DNA from 2 places in the Lactococcus sp. genome. Region 1 is predicted to be linked to the other one. Evidence: predicted binding sites of a transcription regulator. Region 1 holds the regulator's gene; the other holds the start of a gene.
What was found. Region 1 encodes Rex, which represses fermentation and respiration genes when NADH is low (regulators of the CRP and FNR family bind a similar motif). Its sites were predicted from a motif close to TTGTGAANTANTTCACAA; they were not measured.
Positions count from the first base shown of each region.

Region 1 (23,939 bases):
GCTTTAAGATTTATCGCTGGAGAACCCACTAGTTCATCTAAATGCTTGAAGGCTGGACTAATATCAAAGAAAGTTTCCATTTCTCCATCAATCTCAATCAATGTAACTTTCATTGCCCCAAATTTGGACAAACTATCAATCGCCTGATTAACCTCAGACATTTTTTTCCCAGTCTTATCCGCAATCTCGCTGGGCGCAATTTCTCGATTTTCAAAAAAGTATAACCATACTAAAAAATCAAAAGCCGAAGGGAAAAGTTCACTAAAATGTGACAAAATCACCGTTGGTAAAACTAAATGCCCTTTGCTATATTCATCGTAATAATTCATAGAACTATTATAGCATATCGTGCTAATAAGGTTCAATGTGGTCTAATCAAAACATCATTAAAAATCGTAACTTACTTAGTTATAAACAAATAATTTTGTCTCTAAGTTATCCAACATGTTTAGCTTAAATATTTAATAAATCTTAATCACAGAGAGTCTTTGACGTTAGAGGAGCTCACTAAAAAATACTCGCAAGAGGAGTATTTTTGTTACCTTCTATTTTATCCGGACCATTCAATAAAGTTTTTAAAAACTCTTAAAGAACACTTTACATAATTTCACACTTCGAAAATGATTTTTCTTTTAACTTCAAAGCCACATTAACTAAAGCAATCATAACAGGAACTTCCACTAATGGACCAATAACCGCCGCAAAGGCTTCTCCCGAATTAATTCCAAATACACCTACCGCAACTGCTATGGCAAGCTCAAAGTTGTTGCTTCCTGCTGTAAATGATAAAGAGGCTGTAACAGGATAACTTGTCCCTATTTTTTTAGAGAGAAAGAAGGAAACAAAGAACATCAATACGAAGTATAGAAGCACTGGAATTGCTATTCTAACTACATCAAATGGAAGCTCTACTACTTTTTCTCCCTTAACCGCAAACATGATAATGATTGTAAACAAAAGAGCAACCAATGTTATACGACTAATTTTTGGAATGAATTTTTCTTCAAATCATTCTTTACCTTTTAATTTAATCAAACCAAAATGAGAGATAATCCCTGCAATAAATGGAATTCCCAAATAGATAAATACTGAGGTAGCAATCTCACCAATTGTTATATGTACTGCAAAATTTCCTAAGCCTAACCATTTTGGAAGCAAAGTCACAAAGAAATAAGCAAAGATTGAGTAAAAGAATACTTGAAAAAGTGAGTTGAAGGCTACAAGTCCTGCGGTATACTCACTATCACCCTTTGCTAAATCAGTCCAAACAATAACCATTGCAATACAACGTGCAAGCCCAATCATATAGCTTGGATAACCTTGTAAAAATACGACAGCAAGTATAAACATTAATATTGGACCAATAATCCAGTTTTGAACTAATGAAAGTAACAGAACCTTCCAGTCTTTAAATACTTTTCCCATTTCCCCATATTTTACTTTTGCTAATGGAGGATACATCATGAGAATTAGTCCAATGGCAATTGGAATTGATGTTGTTCCTACTGATAAGTCATTAATAGTGGTTGCAGCGCTAGGAACGAAGTACCCCAAAGCAACTCCAATTCCCATTGCTACAAATATCCAAAGCGTCAGATAACGGTCTAAAAACGACAGTTTCTTTGTGACTTGATTCATAATTGAGTTTTTCCTCTAATTTTTTTCTTGTTTTGCAATTTCTTGATAATTTTTATTTCCGCCTGATAAATTGTATACTTCTCTAAATCCTTCATTTCTCAAGATATTTTGAGAAGCATTACCAGTGACTCCCTTATTGCAGTAAACGATTGTCAATCTATCTTTATCAAGGATAGATGATTTTTCACGAAGTTCTGCCAGCGGAATATTAATTGCATTTGGTATCTGTTTCTTTTCATAACTTGCTTTTGCACGTGTGTCAATAATTGTTATATCTGCACTATTTTTTTGAAGTTCCATCAAATCATGAGGCGTTATTAATGGCGCAGTAGTTAAGGCATTGGTGAGTGCCATTCCTGTATATGCGACAGGGTCTTTAGTTGTTGAAAATGGTGGGGCATAAGCTAAATCCATATGGAATAATTTTTCGGCAGTTACCCCTAATGTTATTGTTGAGGCAAAGACATCTATTCTTTTATCAACACCTTGAGGACCAATAATTTGAACTCCAAGAATTTGATGTGATAACTTATCTGCGACTGCTTTGATAACCATTTCTTTACCGTGCATATAATCAGGTTTGTCTGGTTTAATATTGAATAATACTGCTATTTCGTAACCTTCTTCAATCGCTTCTTTTTCAGTTAATCCTGTTTGAGCAATGGTTAAATCAAAGAAGCGTAAGATTCCAGTCCCAAGCACACCTTGAAAGCGAAGTGGTCCACCTGTCATTGCATCTCCTGCAATTCTCCCCATCTTATTTGCAGTTGATGCTAAAGGTCGATATGTCGCTTTCCCAGTAATCACATGGAAACTTTCTGCGACATCTCCAACGGCATAAACACCTTCAATATTAGTTTCCATTGTTGTATCTGTTGCAATCGCTCCAGTTTCACCTAGCTTCACACCGATTGATTCTGCAAGTTGAGTGTTTGGTCGAACACCAGTAGCCAATATATACAAATCAGCACTAAGGACATTACCTTTACTTGTAATGACACTTTTTAGTGTCTGTTCTCCATTTGTTTCAGTGATTACTTCCTCAGATAGAAAATGAACATTTTGCTTTTCCATTTCATCTTCAATGCGAATAGACATATCCCAATCTAGGTGTGCCATTGGGTGTTTTCCACGTTGAAGCACAGTAACATCAAGTCCTCGTTCTTTGAGTTGTTCGGCAACTTCAAGACCAATATAACCTGCTCCTACAACAATTGCTGTTTTTGGTTTTTTATCATCCAAGAAAGATTTAATGTTTTTACCACTATTAATATTTCTTACTTGAAATACATTATCGAATGATTTACCTTGAAAAACTTCCGGTCTATGGTAAGTTGCTCCAGTTGCAAAAACAAGGATATCATAAGAATCATCAAATATTTCACCAGTCAAAAGATTCTTAACTTTGAGAGTTTTTGTTGAATGATTAATATCTAAAACTTCATGAGAAGTATGAATATCAACATTGTAACGTTTTTTAAACCATCGAGCATCACGAGGAGTTAACTCATCAAAATCACCAATTTCCCCACCAATAGCATATGGAATACCACATACTGCGTAAGAAATATCGGTGTCCTTATCATAAAGAGTAATCTCTGCACTCTCCGTATTTCTACGTGCCTTAGCAGCGACACTTGTTCCTGAAGCCACAGAACCAATTATAATAATTTTCATAGGATAATTATTTCCTTTATTTTTCAAAGTCAGCTTGCCATTTAGCTACTGCATAGTGTTGATTAGAAAGTTTAGCAACTTTATTAATCCATTCTACTTCATTTGATGCACGTGCTTTCAATACTTCATTCGAGGTATGAGTTGCACTCATGCTTTGGTTTACCAACCACCAAGTATGAGCAATATTCGCTCTATCTAAATCATCTGCTAATCGCATTGATTCATAAACTGGAGTGGTTTCTGGTAAAGTCACCATCAAAACTTCTGTTTCATTTGAGTTTTGTAATCTTGGTAAGAGTTTTTGAATTGATTTTGGAACTTCACCACTTGTCCGTTCAACCTCTTTCGCATAGCTTTGAGTTGATTCAAGTAATAAAAGGGTATGACCAGTTGGCGCAGTATCAATTACTACAATCTCATCATCTGCTTTCTCAACAATTTCAGCAAAAGCACGAAAGACTGCAATTTCTTGTGTACATGGTGATTCCAAGTCTTCTTTAACATAGTCAAAATCATCACCTGACATTGTTTCTCTTGCTTTGCTTAAAACTTCTTCTTTATATTCTCGAAGTTCCTTTTCTTCATCAATATGACTTAATGAGAGTCCGGAAGTATCCCCTAAATAGAAATTAAGATGGTCCGCAGGGTCTGTAGTAGCCAGATGAACTTTTTTACCTTGTTTTTGCAAAGCTTGAGCAACTTTAATCGCTACAGTAGTTTTTCCAACTCCGCCTTTACCCATTGTAAAGATAATTTTTTTACCAGTCTTAACAAAATCGTTAATCACCATTGAAAGATCTGGATATTCTCTCATTTCTGAATCAATCTCAGGCAATTCGGATTGAACTGTATCTAAGAGGATACGAAGCTTCTCTAACCCAGTCACATTATAAGGTCTGAGTGGAATAAAGAATTGTTCATATTTACTGAGAGAGTTAGGCAAATGCTCTAAATCATCTTCTTGTTGATTGGCAATAATCTTTGATACTTCATCATCTGCTTGAGTTAATAGTCCATTAATAATTAATTTTTGATTATTTATTCCAAGTTCCGCAAGTTCACCAGAAGCTCGATTGGCTTCCTCAATTGAAGCTTTTTGAGGACGTGTTACTAACATAAGCGTTGTTAGTTCACCGTTTGCTAATGTTTTTACTGCTCGTTCGTAACTTTCTTTTTTATCTCCCAGTCCTGAAAGTTGACCTAAGCACGAAACACCAGTATCATTTTCATCAAGGTAGTTAGACCATGCGGAAGGAAGAGCAAGCATTCTGAGGGTATGTCCAGTTGGTGCGGTATCAAAAATGACATAGTCAAATTCATTTTCAACGTCCTTATTTGTTAGGAAACCTGCAAATTCATTAAAAGAAGCAATTTCAACGGTACACGAACCTGAAAGCTGTTCTTCCATATTTTCTACAGCTGAGTCTGGCAGAATTCCTCGATATGGACCAACAATACTTTCTTTATAATCATTTGCCGCAGATACTGGGTCAAAATTTGCGACTTTTAAATTAGGAATTTCTGGAATTTCTTTTGGTTTATTGGTTAATTCTGTTTGAAATACATCTTGTAAATTAGAAGCAGGGTCAGTACTGACAAGAATCACTTTATGACCTGAATCCGCAAGACTTACTGCAGTTGCACAAGCAGAGGTTGTTTTGCCAACCCCACCTTTTCCTGTAAAGAATAGGTATTTAGTCAATTCTAATTTTTTTGGATCGTAAGCTTTCATCATTTCTCCCCTATTAACAACAAGCAGTATTTCCACCACAACATGAAGTATTTGCCTCTACTTTGACTTCTTCTTGAGAATTTGAGCAACAAGCACCTTTTTCAGTATTAATATCGCTTAGCCCAAGTTCTTCAGAAGTTGGATAGCTTTCAGTTTTGAGAATTTTTCCACCAATTAATGTGATTGGTAAAACATCATTTCCTTGCTTTTGTATGAGATTCAGAACTTTTTCGTTAACCACAAACGCTTGAGGGTTACTTGTAAGATTATAACGATAAGCTTTTACCTCCTCGTTCTCTTTCAATGTATCAAATAGGTTTGTAATACGAAGTAACTCTGAATCAACTGACGGACCACAAACTCCAGTAGAGCAACACATCGCAGCTTCAAAAATTTCAATTTTTTTCATTATCGTTCCCTTTCTTAATTAGAACAATTACATTTTTTATCAGTACCACACACACAAGTATCTTCGTTATGTGAGAATAGAGTCATACACATGCTTTGGAATTCTTTAGCAAAATCATCACTTAAAGTGTAGTAATTCCAAGTCCCTTTTTTCTCAACAGTGATAATTTCTGCTTTTTCTAAAACCTTCATGTGATGGGACAATGCAGGTTGTGAAAAATCAAAATGCTCTAATAGGTCGCAAGCACATTTTGTTCCACATGACAGCAGGTCGACAATTTTTAAACGATTTGGCTCAGCTAATGCCTTCAAACTCATTGCAATTCTTTCGTAATTCATAAAATCCTTTCCCAAACATAAACAAACGTTTATATATAATATAAACAAATGTTTATGTATTGTCAAATATAAACGAATGTTTATGTTATAGATCTGAATCTCATTTTAAAAAAAGAAGGGATTTTTATAAGTTACGTGCAATTTCATTAAATTAATTATTAATTGACTCTGACATCAAAATATAATATATTAGTAATAACATATAGAAATAGATGGACTATATCATGTTAAAACCATTCCAAAATGACGTAAGTATTCTAATCCAAAGTATTGCAATCGATGAATTTCAAGTTTGCGAGGTTGGTTATGAAAAATGCCAGCCTACAAAACCATTCGAATGCACCTCAATTGACTATTGGGTTTTGCATTATTGTACCGATGGTGAGGGATATTTTTCTACCCCTGAATCCCCTAAGTATCATATCACTCAAGGAGACCTGTTTTTAATACCTGCCAATTGTAGCAACAAGTATTATCCTAGTAAAACAAAACCTTGGAGCTATCGATGGGTTGGGTTTTCCGGAGTCAGTGCCAGTAAATATTTTAAAAGTTTAGGATTAAATTCTAAGAATTGTGTTTTAAAAAGTTCAGTAGACGAAAAATTAAATAATATCTTTGAACTGATTTATTTAGGAGTTGAGGAAAAAAATAATTTTTCAACCTTACGCTACTCATACACTTTATTCGAGTACTTGGCTCAAAAAACGGCTAAACAAAGAATCCAGAAGGCTCCAGAGAGTTTATTTGAAGATATTATTCTTTATATTGACGAAAAATATATGCACGATATTTCAGTAAATGAAATTGCTGAATATTATGAGATTGATCGTACACATCTTTATCGATTATTTAGACGTCATAGGAAAACTACTCCGAGTAAATATATTCAAAATTTGAGATTAAAAAAGGCTTGTTCCCTACTAAGAAAAAGTTCTTTAAGTATTACAGATATTAGTTGTTCTATAGGTTTTTCCTCTCCATCCTATTTTTCAAAATTTTTTGTTGATAGAATGAATACCACACCACTTTCTTATCGACGATCTTTTTTAAACTCTCTAGATAACCTTAAATAATAACAGCTGCTGATTTCATAAAAAAACTACTAAAAACATGTTTAGTAGTTTTTTACTTTAAAAAGGGGATCCCATTTACTGAATATCAAAGGCTGATTGTGCGGTTGAACTATTCCCTAAAAGTGAATTTTTATAAAGAAGATAGTAGGCCGATGCAGACCAACTAAAGTTTTTAGTACTTAATCCCTTTCCAGTTAGCGGATCATAATTTTCATAGATTGAACCTTCTCCCATTAGCCCTTCCGCATGAAGGAATAATTTCTCTGTCATTGCTTTTGCTTCTTTGTTATAGCCATAATTATGCAGCGCTTCTACTCCATAGAGTGCTTGATCTAACCAAACTGGTCCACGCCAATACTGAGTTGCAGAAAATTTTTGATTATCTTTTGAAGCGGTTGGGAACGGCAGATATGTATTAAACATATCTGCGTTCATCATAGTTTTCTTTACAGATTTGCCCTGAGCTTTAGAGGCTACTTTAGCCCATAATGGCATCCAACCCTCAGTTCCTTTGCCACGATTAACAAGTAATTTTGTCTTTAATCCATTTTCACTAATTTGTAAATCATAAAAGAAACCTGATTTTTCATCGTACATTTTACTTTGGATATATTCTTGCACTTTTTTGGCTTCTTTTTTATACTCTTTACTTTCTTTTTTCTTACCTAGTTCTGAAGCCATAGAGGATAAGAAACCTTTTTCTGCATAAAGATATGAATTTAAGTCTACGGATTCTTGATTAATTGAATAGCCAATTGTTTTACCCTCCTTTTTATTTTCAAATACTTGAACGCCGATATCTCCCTTTCCAGCTCCTTCTTTATCAAAACGTGTTGCATTATCCATTCCACTTTCCCAAGCTGCTGCCTCTATAACTGCCTCTTCATCAAGCATATTATTTCCATTGGTATCTTTGATAATTTTCCCATTTTCATCCGTTTGATATTGTGCTTCGCTCACCATACTTCCATATTCGGCAATACCATTTTTATCGTGGTCCCGATTAGAATACCACCAATTATGGTAAGCAACTAATTTTGGATACATTTCTTTTAAAAAGTCTTTATCTTTAGTTTCTTTAAAAATCTGCCAAACTGCCCATGCAGCGAGTGGTGGTTTAGAGTTTCTTTCATTCCAATTTCCACCTTCTCCCCCTCTTTCCTCATTCTGATTATAAAAGACTGCATCAATAATAGCCCCTGCATCTTGTGGCCGTACTGAGTCTTTCGGGGTGATTTGATAATCAAATAATGCGCGCATATTATTTTTAGCCAACTCAGGATTATATTCTGCAACCGCAACATCTGCTTTCCAAGAATCCCAAGCCCACATCCCTATAAACCACTTATAAGACATTGAAGGTATAATTCCGTCATGCTTGAAAGCTCCAGCTGCACTTCGCCAGTTAGTATTAAGTGTTTCGATAGATTTTACAATAGCATTCTGATATTCTGGATATTTTTTTACATTCTTATGGCTAAATGTCTTGTCTAAGTAACCTTGCCATCGCTTCTTGTTCTTTTTAAAATAATCAGAGGCATTCTTAGTATAATCATCAAATTTATTTTTCTCTGTCTCTAACTCTTTTTCTGTGAAGGTATAACTTTCTGTTGTCTTGGTTTCATAAGTCTTTCCAACTGCTAACGTAATATCCTTTGCAGTTGCTACATATTTGCCACCATCAATTTTCGTGCTCACCTTATCCGCGTGATGAATAGTATACCTCGTTGATTCAGTAGAAAAATAACTCCATTGTTCTCTCACTTTTTTGAACTGAACTTGAATCTCATTTCCTTCAGATTTCAGATGAGCTCCTGTTGAAATGATATCAGAACCATCAATCACTTTATCAAAGACACTTCCAGTCCAACTTGCCTCTAAAGTTATAGGTTTTTCTCCTGTGTTAGTAATACGCGTCTGAATAAGTGCTGTACGGTTACTAACAAAAATCAATGAAAGACGAAGGGTCAAATCTTCTAAAACGTATTTTTGCTCTAAACGTCCCGGAAAGTAATCTAAATCTAGCTTATTGCTCTGACTTAAATCATAAACTTCCCCAGTTTCTTTATTTTTAAGTGTCAATTTATTTAAACTTGCAGATAAATTTATTGGATATTCTTCTGCAATGATTAATGGACCTGCAAATCCACCTAACAACTCCTTATTATTTTTATCCGGCTGATAATAGCCGTGCCAAGAACCTAAATCCGAAAAATTATTAAAATAATTCGTATCATAAACTCCATGAGTACGCTCCGTTGGCGTCGCACTTAGGTCTAATAAATTGGAAAATTCATCTACTTTCGATTTTTCCGTACTTGCATGGGCTTTACTAGTCAGTGTCCCACAACTCAAAATAGTTAAACCTAATAATGTGTAAACTACTTTTTTCTTCAAACTTCTTTCCATAATAGCTCCTAAAAATTTCTAATCATAAATTATGACTACTAAATTATATAACGCTTACATTTCAAAAACAAGTAGATATGTTGCTAGAAAATTGTAATAATGTTGTTTATGATTTGAGGAATAAAATTTGAAAAATAAAAAGCTTATATTTTCTCTCTTCTTCTGGTTTTATAATTAAATCTTATAAACTATATAATAACCCTCCTTGTCTTTATTTTTGTAATTCAAATTTTCACCCTGAATACTACATATTTGATTTATTATTTTATTGGCTGTTATTCATTATAAGCTATTCTAAAACAGCACCCAGAAATCCAGCATTTAAATTACTAAAATTAATCAAATCTACCCATTCTTTTTAAATTACATTTTTGTAAGAAATTTTCATGCAAATTATTGCTATACTATATATAAATAAGAGATGCAGTCGAAAGGAAAAAAGAAATGAAAGTTCAAACAGAAAAAAATCAAACAATGGAAACTGAAGAATCAATCAAAAATGGCTTAGAAATCATCCATTCACTCAATGATTTACTTTATAGTAGCTCTTTGTTTTAAAAAGAGTTATAGAAAAGAAAGAAAAAACCCGAGGAAAGTATTTCCTTAGGGTCCTTTTTTACTATCATTCTATCAAAATACAATACTTTCTGTATTTTCATTTTGCTTGAAAACTATTTTCCCATCACAAATTGTATATTTAACTTGTCCTTGAACTTTTTGATGGATAAACGGTGAGTTGGTCGCTTTGGAATCAAAAGTTTCACCAACTTGATAGGTCTTTTCGGCATCAAATATCACAAGGTCAGCCGGACCAGCTTCTGCAAGGTAACCTGCATCAAAATCATATAATTTAGCTGGATTGACAGTCATTTTTGTCAGTAATTCGAGCAAAGTCAAATGACCTTTGGCAACCAAATTCGTCAAACCAAGTTGCAATGAAGTTTCTAAGCCAATCATTCCTGATGGGGCTTTATCAATGCTGACATTTTTTTCTTCATGAGTATGAGGGGCATGGTCAGTCGCAATCACATCAATTGTCCCATCTTTTAAGCCCGCAATAATTTTACTGATATCTGCATCTCTACGCAATGGAGGATTGAGTTTCGCATTTGTCCCTTGCTCAAAAATCATCTGTTCTGTAATTGAAAAATGTTGTGGTGTCACTTCTGCTGTAATTTTCGCGCCCAAATTTTTAGCAAATCGAACCACTTCGACAGATTCTCCTGCAGAAAGATGCTGTAAGTGCAAGCGTGCGCCTGTTTCATAAGCAATCATAGCATCACGCGCCATCATACTGTATTCTGAAACGGTCGGCGCTCCTGTGAAGCCACATTTATGAGCCACTTCTCCATCATTAACTCCAAGTGTCCCGATTAGATTTGGGTCTTCTTCATGAATCGAAAGCAAACGATCTGTTAGTTTGGCTTTCTGCAAGGCTTCCCGCAAGACTCCAGCGTCTGTCAACGGAATGCCATCGTCAGAAAAACCAATTGCCCCTGCTTTGATAAGTTCAGCAAAATCTGTCAAGTTTTCCCCATCAAAATCTTGCGTAATTGATGCAACTGCTTTAATCTTAATTGCTTCTTTTTTGGCAATTGCTAAAGTCTCTGTCAGTCCTTTTGGCGTAGATAAAATAGGTTTCGTATTGGCCATCATGACAACTGTTGTAAAACCACCTGCCGCTGCTGATTTTGCGCCACTATGAATGGTTTCTTTATGGGTCTGTCCTGGTTCACGAAAATGAACATGAACGTCAATTAATCCAGGAGCAATCACTAGACCGCTTGCGTCAATGATTTCAGCATTTTCTTCTGATAAGTTTATGCCAATTTTAGCTATTTTATTCTCTTGAATTAAAATATCTAAAATTTCATCACGATTTGATTTAGGGTCAATCAGACGACCATTTTTGATTAATAAAGTCATTTTCACCTTTCAATTTTACTGACAAGTCCTGTCATTTGCCAATTCAATAATTTCTGTGAGTTGAATCAAACTGACAAGTTGATATTTAACAGCAGAACTAGCAACTTTACTGACAATGTTATTCTATTTTCTGTCAGTAAATTATCCTTGCCAAGTTTCTTGATTTTCTTTGAATTTTTTGAGTAACTCTAGTTCTTCTTTAGTGACATATCCTGTTTCTTTAGCAATTTCAATCAACTCAGAATAATTTGTCAGTGTCGCCAATTTGACATCGGCATCAGCAAATTTTCTAGTCGCTTTTTCTAATTCATAAGTGAATATGGCAACCACACCAAGGACATCAGCGCCTTCACGTTCTGCGGCCGCGACCGCTTCTAAGACAGAACCTCCAGTGGAAATCAAATCTTCAACTACAACCATTTTTTGCCCTTTAGCCACACGACCTTCAACTTGATTGCCAGCCCCGTGGTTTTTTGGTTTACTACGGATATAAGCAAATGGTAATTTGAGATAGTCAGCAATAATTGCCCCATGGGGAATACCGGCTGTCGCAGTTCCAGCAATCACTTCAACTTCTGGAAATTCCGTTTTAATCAATTCCGCAAAAGCTCCTTCGATTTGACTACGAACTTCTGGATAGGCTAATGTCACTCGATTATCAGTATAAATTGGTGATTTAATTCCTGAGGCCCAAGTAAAAGGTTGACTTGGTGAAAGACTGACCGCCTTAATTTCTAATAAATCTGCAGCAATGGCTTTTGATATTGACATGATTTCTCCTTCTCAATTTACTGACAGAACCACCATAACGAACATGGATAACGTGCGACCCAATCGTGGTAATTGTCAGCAATAAAAAAACACCTGCCAAGAGACTTAGCAAGTGTAAAAAGTATCAAAACAAGTTCATTTTTACTGACAGAAAATCCTGTCAGTAAAAATAAAATTAGTTTTCCTGATTTCAACCTTGCTAGCCTCTCTGGACTAGTTTAAAAGTTACATTGCTTATTAGTTTAACAAACTTAAGAGAGATTTGCAAGTCTTAGTTTTTTCAATATTTCTTTATTGGCTTAGAAAAAAAGAATAGAAACACTATTCTTTTCTTCAATATCCTATGATGCTTACAAACTTTCTAATTCTTCCATTGCTTCTAAAAGCGCCATCTCTGTCTCATCTTTTTCATCATTAAGCAGGTCAATTTCAGCTTGTAACTCACCTAATTTCACAAAATCAGAAGTATTCTCTTGCATTTGAAGCATAAGTGTTTCGATTTTTATTTCTAACTCTGCTAGTTTTTCCTCACAAGAAGTAATTTCTCGCTCCACTTTTCGACGATTTTTTTGGGCTTCTTTCTGAGCCGTAAAATCTTGTTGAGCAAGACTTTCTACAAGCCCCCCATTGTCTGATTCATCACTTTGGGCTAACTGTTCTTCTTTTTTCTCAACATAATAGTCGTAATCGCCCAAAAATTCTGTACTTCCCTCTGGAGCGATTTCTAAAACTTTTGTCGCTACACGATTAATAAAGTAACGGTCATGGGAAACAAACAAGATTGTTCCAGGAAAATCAATTAAAGCATTTTCTAAAACTTCACGTGAGTCAATATCCAAATGGTTCGTAGGTTCATCTAAGACTAAGAAATTATCATGATTCATTGCTAATTTTGCAAGTAAAAGACGCGCTTTTTCCCCACCAGAGAGCATTCCCACTGTTTTCTTGACATCATCACCGCTAAAAAGAAAGGCTCCTAACATGTTGCGAATTTCCACTTCATTAAGCAAGCGATGTTCATTCCACAATTCGTCCAAAACGGTATTTGAAGTCGTCAAGCGCCCTTGTTCTTGATCATAATATCCCAAGGTAACATTGGCACCCAGTTTTGCTTGGCCAGCCAAAAAAGGGATTTGACCGACAATGGATTTGATTAAGGTCGTTTTACCCACACCGTTTGGCCCAACAATAGCCAAAGACTCCCCTTTGCGTTCATCAATATTGATTGGTCCAGATAGACGATTGTCTGAATAGCCTACCGTAGCCTCTGACACGGTCAGGACAACATTTCCTGAGGTTTTTTCCGGGGTGAAAGTAACATGAGCTGATTTGTCATCGCTCGTTGGTGCATCCAGTCGATCCATTTTTTCTAATTTTTTGCGACGCGATTGTGCCATTTTGGTCGTTGAAGCGCGCACTAGATTTTTGGCAACATAGTCTTCTAATTTTGCAATTTCTTTTTGTTGCTTTTCAAAGTTTTTAAGTTCTAATAGAAGTTTTTGCTCCCGTTGTTCGACATAACGTGAGTAATTACCAGAAAAACGAGTCAACTCGCCTCTTGATAACTCTAAAACTTCATTGACTACCTTATCCAAAAAGTAACGGTCATGGCTGACAATTAGTAAACTACCATCATAATTTTTAAGATAATTTTCAAGCCAAGCCAAAGTTTCAATATCCAAGTGGTTAGTTGGTTCGTCCAAAATCAACAGCTGTGGTTTTTCTAAAAGCATTTTCGCTAGGGCTAAACGCGTTTTTTGTCCACCTGATAAACTTGAAATTTCACGTTCCCACATCGACTCATCAAAACGAAAACCATTTAAAACTGACTTAATTTCAGATTCATAAGTAAAGCCGTTTTTCATGCGAAATTCTTCTGACAATGAATCATAGCGCTTCATTAAAAGCGTCAATTCATCAGCGGCAAGTTCTCCCATTTGCAGTTCCATTTGACGCAATTGCTTTTCCATTTGACGAAGCTGGTCAAAAACAGACAACATTTCAGAAAAAATCGTCCTTTGCGAATTTAAGCCAGTATCCTGAGCCAAATAATTCATGCTTAAGTCTTTTGTTTTTGAAATGGTTCCAAGACTTGCTTCTTCAACCCCAGCAATAATTTTAAGCAAAGTTGATTTACCGGCACCGTTTCGTCCAACTAAAGCTATTCTTGAATGGTCTTGTAGGCTGAAACTAATGTTTTCAAATAAGACATCGCCACCAAAAGTTCGTGCGATTCCATTTCCTTGCAATAAAATCATTATTATTAATCCTCTTCGTTAAATCTTAAACCTTTTTATCCCTGATTTTTTTCTTATATTTCATAGAAAAAGCAGTCCTTCTATTATAGCATTTAAACGATATATTTTGTAGTTTTCTCAAATAGTGTCATAAAAAAACCTATCAAATTTGATAAGTTTTTTAAAAATATTATTAAATTAAGATTAATCTTTCTCTTAATTCTACTCTACGAACTTCAGGTGGGATAAATGCTCTAATTCCGTCCTCATTGAAACCAATCAATAATCTTTGCTCATCAAAAATTAATGGACGTTTTAGAAGACGAGGATTTTCTTGAATCAATCTATAGGCCTCCTCTAAGCCCAATTCATCAAAATTATGGTTTAAGCCAGAGTAAGTCTTTCCTCGGGTAGCAATGACATCTTCCAAACCATTTTCTGTGAGAGACAAAATCTTGATTAAATCATCTTTCTCCATGATGTCTTTTATTAAATTAATTTCTTCAAACTCAATATGACGTTTATTCAACCATTTTTTGGCTTTTCTACAAGACGAGCACGAACCACTAAGATAAATTTTAATCATATATTCTCCCTATCTATTTTTTCATAATTCTATTCTACCATGAAAGCGCCTTAATTAAAAGAATAATATTAATATTTTTTAATCATTATCATTTTTCACTCATTTTTATTTGTTCTATCGTTCCTTTTGTTTGATAATTTCACAAATTTTTGATAAAATTATCACAAAGAAACTAATCATGATTAGTTTTAATAAATACGAATTACATTTTTGAGGTATAACAATGACTGACCATAAACCAAGCAAAAGCTTACCAAAAGCAACTGCAAAAAGGTTGCCACAATACTATCGACTTTTCAAAAGTCTAGTCGAAGAGAATGTGACACGCACAAATTCACAACTTATTTCTGAAAAAATTGGGGTAGATGCTGCCACAATTCGTCGTGATTTTTCTCTCTTTGGGGAATTAGGACGACGAGGCTACGGATATGAAACAAAAGTTCTTCGTGATTTCTTTGGAGAACTCCTTGGACAAGATCAAGAAACTCATATCGCATTGATTGGGGTCGGAAACCTTGGACGTGCGCTTCTTCATTATCAATTTCAAGACAGAAATAAAATGAGAATTACTCAGGCCTACGATATTTCTGGAAATCCACTAGTTGGGACTCAAACAGATGATGGCATTCCAATTTATAATATTTCTGATTTAGAAAAGAATGTTAAGAAATCAGACATAAAAACAGCCATTCTATCTGTTCGTAAGGAAAACGCTCAGGAAGTGGTTGATACCCTTGTTAAAGCAGGAATCAAAGGCTTTCTTAACTTTGCACCTATTCGCTTGAAAGTCCCTTCGGATGTTGTTGTTCAATCTATTGATTTAACTAAAGAATTGCAAACCTTGTTATTTTTCATGGGAGCTCAAGAAGAATAAAAGACAAGCAAAATTTTATCAAAACTATTAATGATACCTAGGCCTTCGTGTGCTTAGGTATTTTATTTTCAAGCCATCATCATTTTAATTTTTTCACAAATTTTTAGTTTATTATTTAGTACTAATTCCAGCATATCTTCAATCGAGTTAATCATTATTATTTTTCGGAAGTTAAGGCTAGTCAACTAAAATAAGTTGCTATCTTTCTCCCGAAAGCTATAATAATTACCCGCTCCCACAATAATATGATCAATAAAATTAATTCCTATATTATCACAAGCATTTTTTATTTTTTTTGTAAAAATTTTATCTGCTTGACTGGGTTGTAAATTGCCCGAGGGGTGATTATGTGCGACTAATAAACCAACCGAGAGATTTTTTACTGCATGATAAAGGATCTCTCGAGGACTAGCAGTTGCATGATTAACTGCTCCGATAAAAATAGTTTTCTTCTCAATAATCTGATTTTGTCCATCTAAATAGGTCGCGGTAAGATGTTCTTGCTCAAAATTTTGCATTTCAAAAGCAAGACTCATGCCATATTCTTTTGAACTTAAAACTTGACCATAACGTTTTCTGGTTGTCGTTTGTATTCTTTTTCCAAGTTCAATCATTGCTCGCAATTCAATAGCTTTTGTTTGCCCAATACCCGAAATCTCCTTGAGTTCACTTATAGATGCTTTGCGAAAATTATCCAATGTCCCAAAATGTTGCAAAAGTTCTAAAGCTAAATTCAATGATGAGTATTTTTTTCGACCCGTCCGCAATAATATTGCAAGTAACTCAACATCGGACAAATACTCTTCACCTAAAAGTTCTAAACGCTCTCTTGGTTGCATTGGATAAGATTTCTCTTTTAATTCGTACATACTTACTTATACGAAAAAACAAATCGTTTGTCACTGACAAATTAAAAAAATATAAAAAAGTTCTGACAGAATCAGAACTTTTTTATATTTTATTACTGACCTTTCTGTCAGTAAATTTTTATTCTACTGTTACTGCTTTAGCCAAATTACGGGGTTTATCAACATCAAGACCACGTTGCATTGAGGCATAGTAAGCAATCAATTGTGTTGGGATAACCATTGAAATTGCTGACAAATAAGGGTGAACTTGATTGATTACAATTGTATCATCTTCACGTGCCACTCCTTCTTCAACGATTGTAATTGCTGAGGCACCACGCGCCACAGTTTCCATCACATTACCACGAGTATGGGCTGCTACTTCTTCATTATTAGAAATCAAAGCAAGAACTGGAGTCCCTTTTTCAATCAATGAAATCGTTCCATGTTTTAATTCTCCAGCTGCAAATCCTTCACATTGGATATAAGAAATTTCTTTTAATTTAAGCGAAGCTTCCATTGCAACATAATAGTCTTGTTTACGACCGATATAAAAGGCGCTACGCGTTGTTGGCAATAGTTCTGATACAATAGCCGCAATCTCATCTTTTTCAGATAAAGTAGACTCAATAGATTGAGCCACTAAAGAGAGTTCTTTAACCAAATCAAAGTCTTTAGCTTTTGCTTGACCCTCTGCTTCCCCAACTGCCTTGGCAAGAAAGGCCAAAGTTGCAATCTGACCAGTATAAGCTTTTGTTGAAGCTACCGCAATTTCAGGACCAGCTCCAATTAACATTGTGTAAGTAGCTTCGCGAGACAAGGTAGAGCCAGGAACATTTGTAACAGTTAAGCTAGGAAGTCCTAATTCATTTACTTTTACTAAAACTTGACGACTATCTGCTGTTTCCCCAGATTGTGAAAGGAAGATAAAGAATGGTTTTTTGCTCAATAATGGCATATCATAGCCCCACTCTGATGCAAGACCAAGTTCAACAGGAGTATCCGTAAGTGCTTCAAGCATCATCTTCGCACCAAAACCAGCATGATAAGAGGTCCCAGCAGCAATAATATAGATACGGTCTGCTTCTTGAATGCCTTTGATAATATCTTGATCAACTTTCATCGTGCCATCTTCATTGGCATAAGTCGCAATCAGTTTACGCATGACAGCTGGTTGTTCATCAATCTCTTTAAGCATATAGAAAGGATAAGTTCCTTTTCCAATATCTGACAAATCAAGTTCAGCAGTATAAGAATTGCGTGAAATTATTTGACCTTCATAGTCCATCACTTCAACCTTATCTTTTGTCAAAACAACGAGCTCTTTATCATGAATTTCCATAAATTCTGATGTTTCACGAATCATTGCCATTGCGTCTGAACAAACCATATTATAACCATCGCCAAGTCCAATGAGGAGTGGAGATTTATTTTTTGCTACATAGATTAAATCTGCATCTTCTCTGTCCATGAGCGCGAAAGCATATGATCCTTGAATTAATTTCAAAGCTTTTTTGAACGCTTCAAGAGTTGGCAAATTTTCTTCTTCTGCAAACTTAGCAATTAAGTGAACAGCAATTTCAGTATCAGTTTGTCCTTTAAAGCTGTCATTCATCAAAAATTCATTTTTAAGTTCTACAAAGTTTTCAATGACCCCATTATGAACCAAAACGAAACGACCAGAACTTGAAGTATGAGGATGAGCGTTGTCTTCTGTTGGTTTTCCATGAGTTGCCCAACGGGTATGTCCAATTCCACTTGTCCCCGAAACGTCAATCCCAAGCTTAGTTCTCAAATCTGCAATACGTCCCACTGATTTAACTAATTTTGCAGCCGTTTTTTGACCATTTACAAAAATTCCTGCTGAATCGTATCCACGATATTCGAGTTTTTCAAGTCCTTGCATCAAAATATCAGTTGCATTTTTGCTACCTACAACACCAACAATCCCACACATAATAAAGCTCCACTTAACTCACCAATTAAATTGGTACAGTTAATTATTTTCTAATTTTTTATTTATAAATAGCATTATAATACACTTTTAGGTTCGTGTCAAGGAAAAATAATCTAATTTTACCTAAAAAACGCAAATTGGTATAACTTGAATTGCAACAATAATAAAAGCCAATTAATAATTAATTGGCTTTTTTAGCTGCTTCTTGGTATTTAATAAATGTCGGATAAGTGAACAACAATAGACTCATTCCTTCTAGGAAACCACCAATTGTATCACTCGGATAATGGACCCCTACAAAAATTCTTGAAAACATGACTGTTGCAATCAATATCAAACAGAGAATTCCTAAGGCAATCTTAGAAGATTTATTTTTTAATTTTCTAAGACAAATAAAGAAAATACTTCCAAAAATAATTGTTGCAAATATAGAGTGACCACTCGGAAAACTTTTTCCAGCTTCATTCGCAAAAGCAGCTAGACGATGAATTTCTGGACGGTCACGCCCAATAATCATCTTAATCGCTGTATTGATAAGCAAACTTGATATGACCATTGTAGCAAACCAAATCGTTGCTTTCTTTTCTTTAAATATCAAATAGAGAACCAAAGCAAGTAAGACGGCTACAATTATACCACCCTTATCCCCAAAAATATTTGTCATGTGAGAAAAAAAGAATGTGAGTCCCGAAGAACTTTGTAAGTGAAAAGCCCAGTTTTGAATCGGAGAATCAAACGGGAGAGGAGCGTGTGTATAATATATTTTCACAAGTACAGTTAAAATTAAAAAGGCGAGGGTCGTCAAAGTACCCAAAATATAGTAATTTTTTTTATTCATAATATAAGTTTAGTTTTCTATAGACTCCATGAGGAGATGAAAAATTGATCCTTTCGGAGTATTGTTTGTGACAAAGACTTCAGCATGGTTTAATTGCGCATATTGTTTAGCAATCGCAAGCCCAAGACCTGTGCCAGGAATTTCACTTGAACGGGATTTATCAATGCGATAAAATCGTTCAAAAATATTAATTTTTTCTTCTTCTGGAATACCCACTCCTTCATCAGCAACTTGCAGCTCAACTTGATGATTTTCAGAACTAATTTTTACTTTAATTTCTGAATCTTGGGGTGAATATTTTCCAGCATTTTCAATAAAAACAATGATGATTTTATAAAGTGACATTTTATCAGCCCTGACAAAAATCTCGCTTTTTCCATTAAATGTAATTTTTTGGCTCAAAGCAGGTTGAATTTCACTGACCACTTTGTCAGTAAATTCAGTCAAGTTAAATTTTTCTTTATTTACTTCCAAATGATTTCCTCGAGAAATTGTCAGTAAATTTTCAATGAGCCCTTTCATTCTCAGGGACTCTTCATCAATATAAGAAAGCGAGTCATCAATAATTTCGGGATGCTCATGCCATCTTCTTTTTAATAAAGTGACATGTCCACGAATTGCAGCAACGGGCGTCCTCAGTTCATGTGAAGCATCCGAAACAAACTGCTGCTCATTCTCAATTTTTTGATTTAATCTGTTTAATAAGCGATTAAAACTTTGACTTAGCTGACGAACCTCAATTGGATTTTTACTGACTGGTAATTGTTTAACTTCTTTTTCATCAGTCGCTAACATCATATCAGTCAAAGGCTGGCTAATTGTATTTGCGGCCTTTCGAATTAAAATTAGAGCGATAAAAAAGAGAATAATCATGACAGCAACAATGACTAATATCGCCCTTATCATTGATTTTACAACAATATTTATGTTTAACCATAATTCTACTTTGTTCCCATTTTTGGCCGTTTCTGAGCTATACCAAAAGATAACATCTTTTGACAGACTAAAATTGCCCCAAGAAAGCCGTGACTTTAAAAAATGTGATGTGCCATGACTTTCATCAATATCTCCAGAAGCCCTTGTTAGTCTAACAAAAGTAGATTTTTCATCTTTTTCACTATCCAGTTTAAATTCATCCCAGTTTACGTTACCATTTTCTGCTGCTTCTTGTACCGAAGAAATCAGAGACGTCCCCTCACTCTCTCGGATTTGTAAACTTGTAAAAGCAACAATTCCTGAGACAATTATCGTAACAAGGAGTGTAAAAATCAAAAATATACGGACAAAAGTTGCTGTGATGATGTTGGCACTTGTTTTAGATTCTGTTTTTTTCATTCGTTAATTTATTTTAATATTTTTCAAAGATGAATATGATTGCCCCTTTGAAAGTTGTGCCTTCAATTTTCGATATTCTAATAAAGTCAAGGCAATCATCACCAAATCAACCACACACAGGACAAGCATTGAAATCGCCCCATGATTGAAAAATTCGAACATTTGATAAGTGATAAAACCAACCAAAAGCACGATTGATAAAGGGTATGACCATAAAATCTTGCGCCAGAGCAAAGCGAGCGTCACCAATTTTAAGGCACCATGTAGGAGTAGATAAATAACAGCAAATAGAGTCGCATCACTTGTCAATCTCTCTCCTGCATTTGTAATCATGCTTGAAAGTGGAGCAAAAGCAATCGATGCTGCTAAATGTCGAATTGTTGATTTTATCAAATCAAGTGGAATAAAAATCAAAAGTAAACCAGATAAAAATTCAACGAATGCAAAAATACTTTTCCCAAGAAGCATGGCGTTAAAGCTGACATCCAATAATTCTTCTTTGTTTTTTACTTTTTCCATGGTCTACCTCTTTTCATTTTTCAACCTTCGCCATTCAAGCGATAGCCTACTCCACGAACTGTTTCAATCAGAGATTTATGATTTGGAAGATCAATTTTAGCACGCAGATAACGCACATAGGCATCTACTGTATTTTCCTGACCATCAAAATCCATTCCCCAAACATCATCCAAAATATCTGCTCGACTAATCACTATACCACGATGTTCTAAAAAATAACTTAACAAAGCAAATTCTCTTTGAGTCAAATTCACTGTTTTTCCCGCTACTTCCGTTGTATGAGCCGTTAAATCTACCTTTAGATAATCAAGTTCATATACTTTTGAGCGAGAAGTTGACCACTTTCTAAAGATAAGTCTCAGACGAGCTAAAAGTTCTTCAATTTCAAAGGGTTTAGTGATATAATCGTCCGCCCCAGCATCTAAACCAGCAACTTTATCACCAATATAATCACGTGCCGTTAGAAATATAATCGGTGTATTGGGCTGAATTTTCTTCATGCGTCGTAAGACGGTCAAACCATCTAATTTGGGAATCATCCAATCAAGCAAGACGACATCTACCGCTGGTTTTGCTTGCTCAAACACCTCTAAGGCAGCAAGACCATCAAAAGCTGTTGATACTTGATAATCTTCAAAGACTAATTCTTTTTTAACATAATCAGAAATACTAGGTTCATCTTCAACAATTAATACATGATAAGTCATTTCCTCCCCTTTCTCTTTAACAGCTTTCTTTATTTAAGTTTTAACTGCCAATTTATTATATCAAGCCTAAAACAAAAAAACCATACGGTTTTTCTGAATAATTAATGATATTTTATCATTTTTTAAATTAATCTTCGTTAATGAAGTCTTCAATTAAATAACGCGGACGTTGTTTAACTTCAAGGAAAATTTTCCCGATATATTCACCAATTACACCCAAGGCCAACAAATTCGCTCCACCAAAACCAACAACAACTAGCATGATTGAGGCCCAACCAGCAACATCAGAACCATTGACAAAATGACGAGCAATGATATAAATTGCTCCTACAATGGCCAAAATAAACCAAATTAAGCCAATCCAAAAAATTAGACGCATAGGTGCTGCCGAGGTAGAAGTAATTCCGTCGATAGCAAAACTAATCATTTTCTTCAAAGGATATTTGCTTTCTCCGGCAAAACGCTCGCCGCGTTTATAGTATACAATCTCAGATTTGTAGCCAACTAAAGGAACCATGCCTCGCAAAAAAAGATTTTGCTCAGGAAATTGTGCTAAACCTTCTAAAGCACGACGACTCATTAAACGAAAATCCGCATGGTTAGGAACACTTTGACTCCCCAATCCTTGCATCAATTTATAAAAAGCTCCTGCTGTTCTTCTTTTGAAGACAGTATCCGTTTCACGATTATCTCGTACTCCATAAACAACATCACAGCCGTCATTTTCAAATTTTTCGAGCATTTCATCGATGGCATTAATATCATCTTGTAAATCCGCGTCCATTGAGATAACACAATCTGCGAGATTTCTAACCGTCAATAGGCCAGCAAGCAAAGCATTCTGATGTCCGCGGTTTCTTGTAAGATTAATTCCACTAAACATTGAATTTTCTGCATGTTTTTCTTTTATTTTTTCCCAAGTTTTATCTTTTGACCCGTCATTAACATAAACGATTCTACTTTTTGGACTAATGATATCATTCGAAATTAATTGTTCGTATTTGGCCTTGAGGCGTTCGGAAGTTTCATCAAGTACCAGTTCTTCATTGTAACATGGCACGACCATATAAAGAATCTTAGTCATATTCACTCCTTAACTCTTTTTTTCTTTTTAAATTGATTATCTATTAAACCTAGACTTGCTAAGGCAATCATTACTGGTGCAAATTGATAAAGATAACGTGAATTTGTTTCCCAAAGAATAAGGAAAAAACTCAGTCCAACAAAGGCTAAAGCTGGAACAAACCAAGGATTTGACCAGTTCTTCTTACGACTTAAAATCCGCCAAATTTGTCGCCAAAGCAATACAACTAAGCCAATCCAATACAGCGTTTGAACAGCTTTAAGCATAAACCAACCTGTAATATTCCCCGGTCCATCTAAAGAAAATGAAGTCCCTGAGAGATAATCAAAGTAACGATTAATGAATTTATTTTCATGATGATTAGTATAGAAAGCACTATTCAAGTCGCCATATAGCCAAGTATAGGACAATTTCCGTCCTATTTGTCTAACAATACCAGCAGGTCCCATTTTCTTAATATTATCAATGAAAAGTTGTTTATCTGCCTCTTTTTTCGCCTCATAAGTGGGGAAAGATTCAGAATACTGACGAATCTTTTTATTAAATCCCCCTGTTTTATTGCTAGGCGCCCAAGACATGGCAATCCAATGCATCATCGGGAGATTATGACGTTCATTGGCTTCCTGTGAAAAAGCAGGCTCTGTCGCAATTGTTGCTTTGACCATGAAATGTCCCCCAACAAATAAGAGAGCAAACATAGGGATTAAAAGTAAAAGTTGCTTCCACTTTTTATTAAGGCCTAAGAAAACCAATGCAGCAATAAGTACAATTAAGACAGTCGGTTTAAATTCATAACCTAAAACTGTCAGTAAAGTAGCCAAGAAATACCAGAGAATTTGTCGATTTAACTTGTCTGATTTAATTGCATAAATGAAAAATAACAATCCGAAAGATACAAAAGGCAAAGTAATCGTATCACTATAAAGTTGCGCGCCATATACATAAAAAGGTAAGAAACCAAGTGCACAAACATTATATAAA
Region 1 covers NZ_JAVXIY010000006.1:51,759-75,697, reverse strand. Annotated here, with positions in the region: gene RSC39_RS07170 (DnaD domain-containing protein) at 1-329, opposite strand, end outside; partial or broken gene arsB (ACR3 family arsenite efflux transporter) at 598-1,638, opposite strand; gene RSC39_RS07160 (FAD-dependent oxidoreductase) at 1,654-3,315, opposite strand; gene arsA (arsenical pump-driving ATPase) at 3,332-5,047, opposite strand; gene arsD (arsenite efflux transporter metallochaperone ArsD) at 5,061-5,456, opposite strand; gene RSC39_RS07145 (metalloregulator ArsR/SmtB family transcription factor) at 5,471-5,794, opposite strand; gene RSC39_RS07140 (AraC family transcriptional regulator) at 6,007-6,867, shown strand; gene ygjK (alpha-glucosidase) at 6,943-9,276, opposite strand; gene RSC39_RS07130 (dihydroorotase) at 9,907-11,202, opposite strand; gene pyrE (orotate phosphoribosyltransferase) at 11,344-11,973, opposite strand; gene RSC39_RS07120 (hypothetical protein) at 12,046-12,195, shown strand; gene RSC39_RS07115 (ABC-F family ATP-binding cassette domain-containing protein) at 12,324-14,231, opposite strand; gene RSC39_RS07110 (Spx/MgsR family RNA polymerase-binding regulatory protein) at 14,404-14,796, opposite strand; gene RSC39_RS07105 (redox-sensing transcriptional repressor Rex) at 15,020-15,670, shown strand; gene radC (DNA repair protein RadC) at 15,856-16,539, opposite strand; gene glmS (glutamine--fructose-6-phosphate transaminase (isomerizing)) at 16,658-18,475, opposite strand; gene RSC39_RS07090 (phosphatase PAP2 family protein) at 18,657-19,313, opposite strand; gene RSC39_RS07085 (ATP-binding protein) at 19,323-20,648, opposite strand; gene RSC39_RS07080 (DUF2127 domain-containing protein) at 20,652-21,167, opposite strand; gene RSC39_RS07075 (response regulator transcription factor) at 21,188-21,874, opposite strand; gene RSC39_RS07070 (glycosyltransferase family 2 protein) at 22,002-22,958, opposite strand; gene RSC39_RS07065 (glycosyltransferase family 39 protein) at 22,961-23,939, opposite strand, start outside.

Region 2 (2,413 bases), on a different contig from region 1:
AAACTAGAAGAATAAAGAGTACTCAATATTTGAATAATATCCCTTACAAAATATGCGTTTTATAATTGATGTCAAGCGAAATACTAAAAGCTGTGGCAAATAAGTGGCAAACTATCAAAAAAACGCCTGTCACAAGTGACAAACGTTTATTTAATCATGTTTTATAAGCTGATTAAGCTTTGTTTGCTGAACCGAATACGTCGATACGTTCTTCAACAGACGCAGTAATTGCATCGAAACCAGGTTTCAAGAATTTACGTGGGTCAAAGAGTTTTTTCTTCATGTATTCTGCTTCATTTGCGTCAAATTCATTAACGAATTTACGAGTAGCAGCTGCGAAAGCAAGTTGGCATTCAGTGTTAACGTTAACTTTAGCTACACCGTTAGCGATGGCTTCTCTGATTTGATCATCAGGAATACCAGAACCACCGTGAAGTACGATTGGCACATTGTGTCCCATAGCTTCAACAAGTGCTTTGTTCAATTTTTCAAGGTGATCGATGTGAAGACCTTTCCAGTTTTCTGGGTAAGGACCGTGGATGTTACCGATACCTGCTGCAAGGAAGTCAACACCAAGTTTAGCCATTGCAACCGCATCATCGATAGGAGCAAGTTCACCTTCACCAACGATACCGTCTTCTTCACCACCAATTGAACCAACTTCACACTCAACTGAAATGCCTTTAGCATGAGCTTTAGCGATAACTTCTTCAGCAAGTTTAAGGTTTTCTTCGATTGGAAGATGTGAGCCGTCAAACATCAATGATGAGTAACCAACTTCGATACATTCCAAAGCATCATCAAAATGACCGTGGTCAAGATGAATAGCAACTGGAACTGTGATTCCCATTGATTCTACAAGAGTTTCAATGAGGAGTTTACACATTTTGTAACCACCCATGTATTTAGCCGCACCCATAGAAGTTTGGATCAATACTGGAGTCTTTTTAGCTTCTGCTGCGCGCAAGATAGCTTGAGTCCATTCAAGGTTGTTTGTGTTGAAACCACCGATAGCGTATCCGTTATCACGAGCGGCTTGTACGAATTTTTCTGCTGAAACGATTGCCATTTCAAAATTCCTCCGAATATTTTTTTACCTACCTAGTATAGCATTTTGTGAAGTTTTTTTCTAGTCCAAGCTCACAAAAATCCAAAGTAACCGCTTTATTAAGCCATTCTTAAAGAAAAATAAAAAAAGATTAATAGCTAAAACTATTAATCTTACCATATCCCGAGGACCGGTTTCGAACCGGTACGAAGGTTACCCCTCGCAGGATTTTAAGTCCTGTGCGTCTGCCAGTTCCGCCACCCCGGGTATTATACAAAAACTCCCGTAGGGAGATTTATCAAGCGAACGACGAGATTCGAACTCGCGACCCCAACCATGGCAAGGTTGTGTTCTACCCCTGAACTACGTTCGCACTTAAACTTTGTGTCTTACGACAATGCCGACTACATGATTCGAACACGCGACCCTCTGATTACAAATCAGATGCTCTACCAACTGAGCTAAGTCGGCTAATAACCTAGTATGCGGATGAAGGGACTTGAACCCCCACGCCGTTAAGCGCTAGATCCTAAATCTAGTGCGTCTGCCAATTCCGCCACATCCGCTAGGAATTATGACCCGTGCTGGGCTCGAACCAGCGACCCTTTGATTAAAAGTCAAATGCTCTACCAACTGAGCTAACGAGTCATTAGTATTACTACTAACGGTTCTGACGGGAATCGAACCCGCGATCTTCGCCGTGACAGGGCGACGTGATAACCGCTACACTACAGAACCTTTATTCAATTAATGGCTGAAACAACCAATGGGAGTTAACGGGATCGAACCGCTGACCCTCTGCTTGTAAGGCAGATGCTCTCCCAGCTGAGCTAAACTCCCAAACTTGGCCACTCGCATATCTCCCAGGGGGCAACCCCCAAGTACTTCCGCCGTAGATGGACTTAACTTCTGTGTTCGACATGGGAACAGGTGTATCTCCATCGCAATGATGACCAAATCATTAAATGTTACTTTGAACATTCAAAACTAAATAACAATTCTTCTAACTTCTAAACCATAAGCATTTTATATTTGACTCTTTTGGTAAAGTCCTCGAGCGATTAGTACTGGTCCGCTCCAAGTCTCGCAACTCTTCCACTTCCAGCCTATCTACCAGATCATCTCTCTGGGCTCTTAATTCTTACGAATGGGTAATCTCATCTTGAGGTGGGCTTCGCACTTAGATGCTTTCAGCGCTTAGCCCTGCCCTACAGAGCTATCCAGCCGTGCTCCTGGCGGAACAACTGGTACACCAGCGGTAAGTCCATCCCGGTCCTCTCGTACTAAGGACAGATCCTCTCAAATTACCTACGCCCGCGACGGATAGGGACCGAACGGTCTCACGACGTTCAGAACCCAGCTCGC
Region 2 covers NZ_JAVXIY010000004.1:12-2,424, reverse strand. Annotated here, with positions in the region: gene RSC39_RS04685 (class II fructose-bisphosphate aldolase) at 173-1,069, opposite strand; tRNA gene RSC39_RS04680 (tRNA-Leu) at 1,230-1,315, opposite strand; tRNA gene RSC39_RS04675 (tRNA-Gly) at 1,350-1,421, opposite strand; tRNA gene RSC39_RS04670 (tRNA-Thr) at 1,447-1,519, opposite strand; tRNA gene RSC39_RS04665 (tRNA-Leu) at 1,533-1,614, opposite strand; tRNA gene RSC39_RS04660 (tRNA-Lys) at 1,624-1,696, opposite strand; tRNA gene RSC39_RS04655 (tRNA-Asp) at 1,714-1,786, opposite strand; tRNA gene RSC39_RS04650 (tRNA-Val) at 1,816-1,888, opposite strand; rRNA gene rrf (5S ribosomal RNA) at 1,891-2,006, opposite strand; partial or broken rRNA gene RSC39_RS04640 (23S ribosomal RNA) at 2,090-2,413, opposite strand, start outside.
Region 2: the regulator Rex is predicted to act here: its motif matches at 1,115-1,132, upstream of RSC39_RS04685 (class II fructose-bisphosphate aldolase).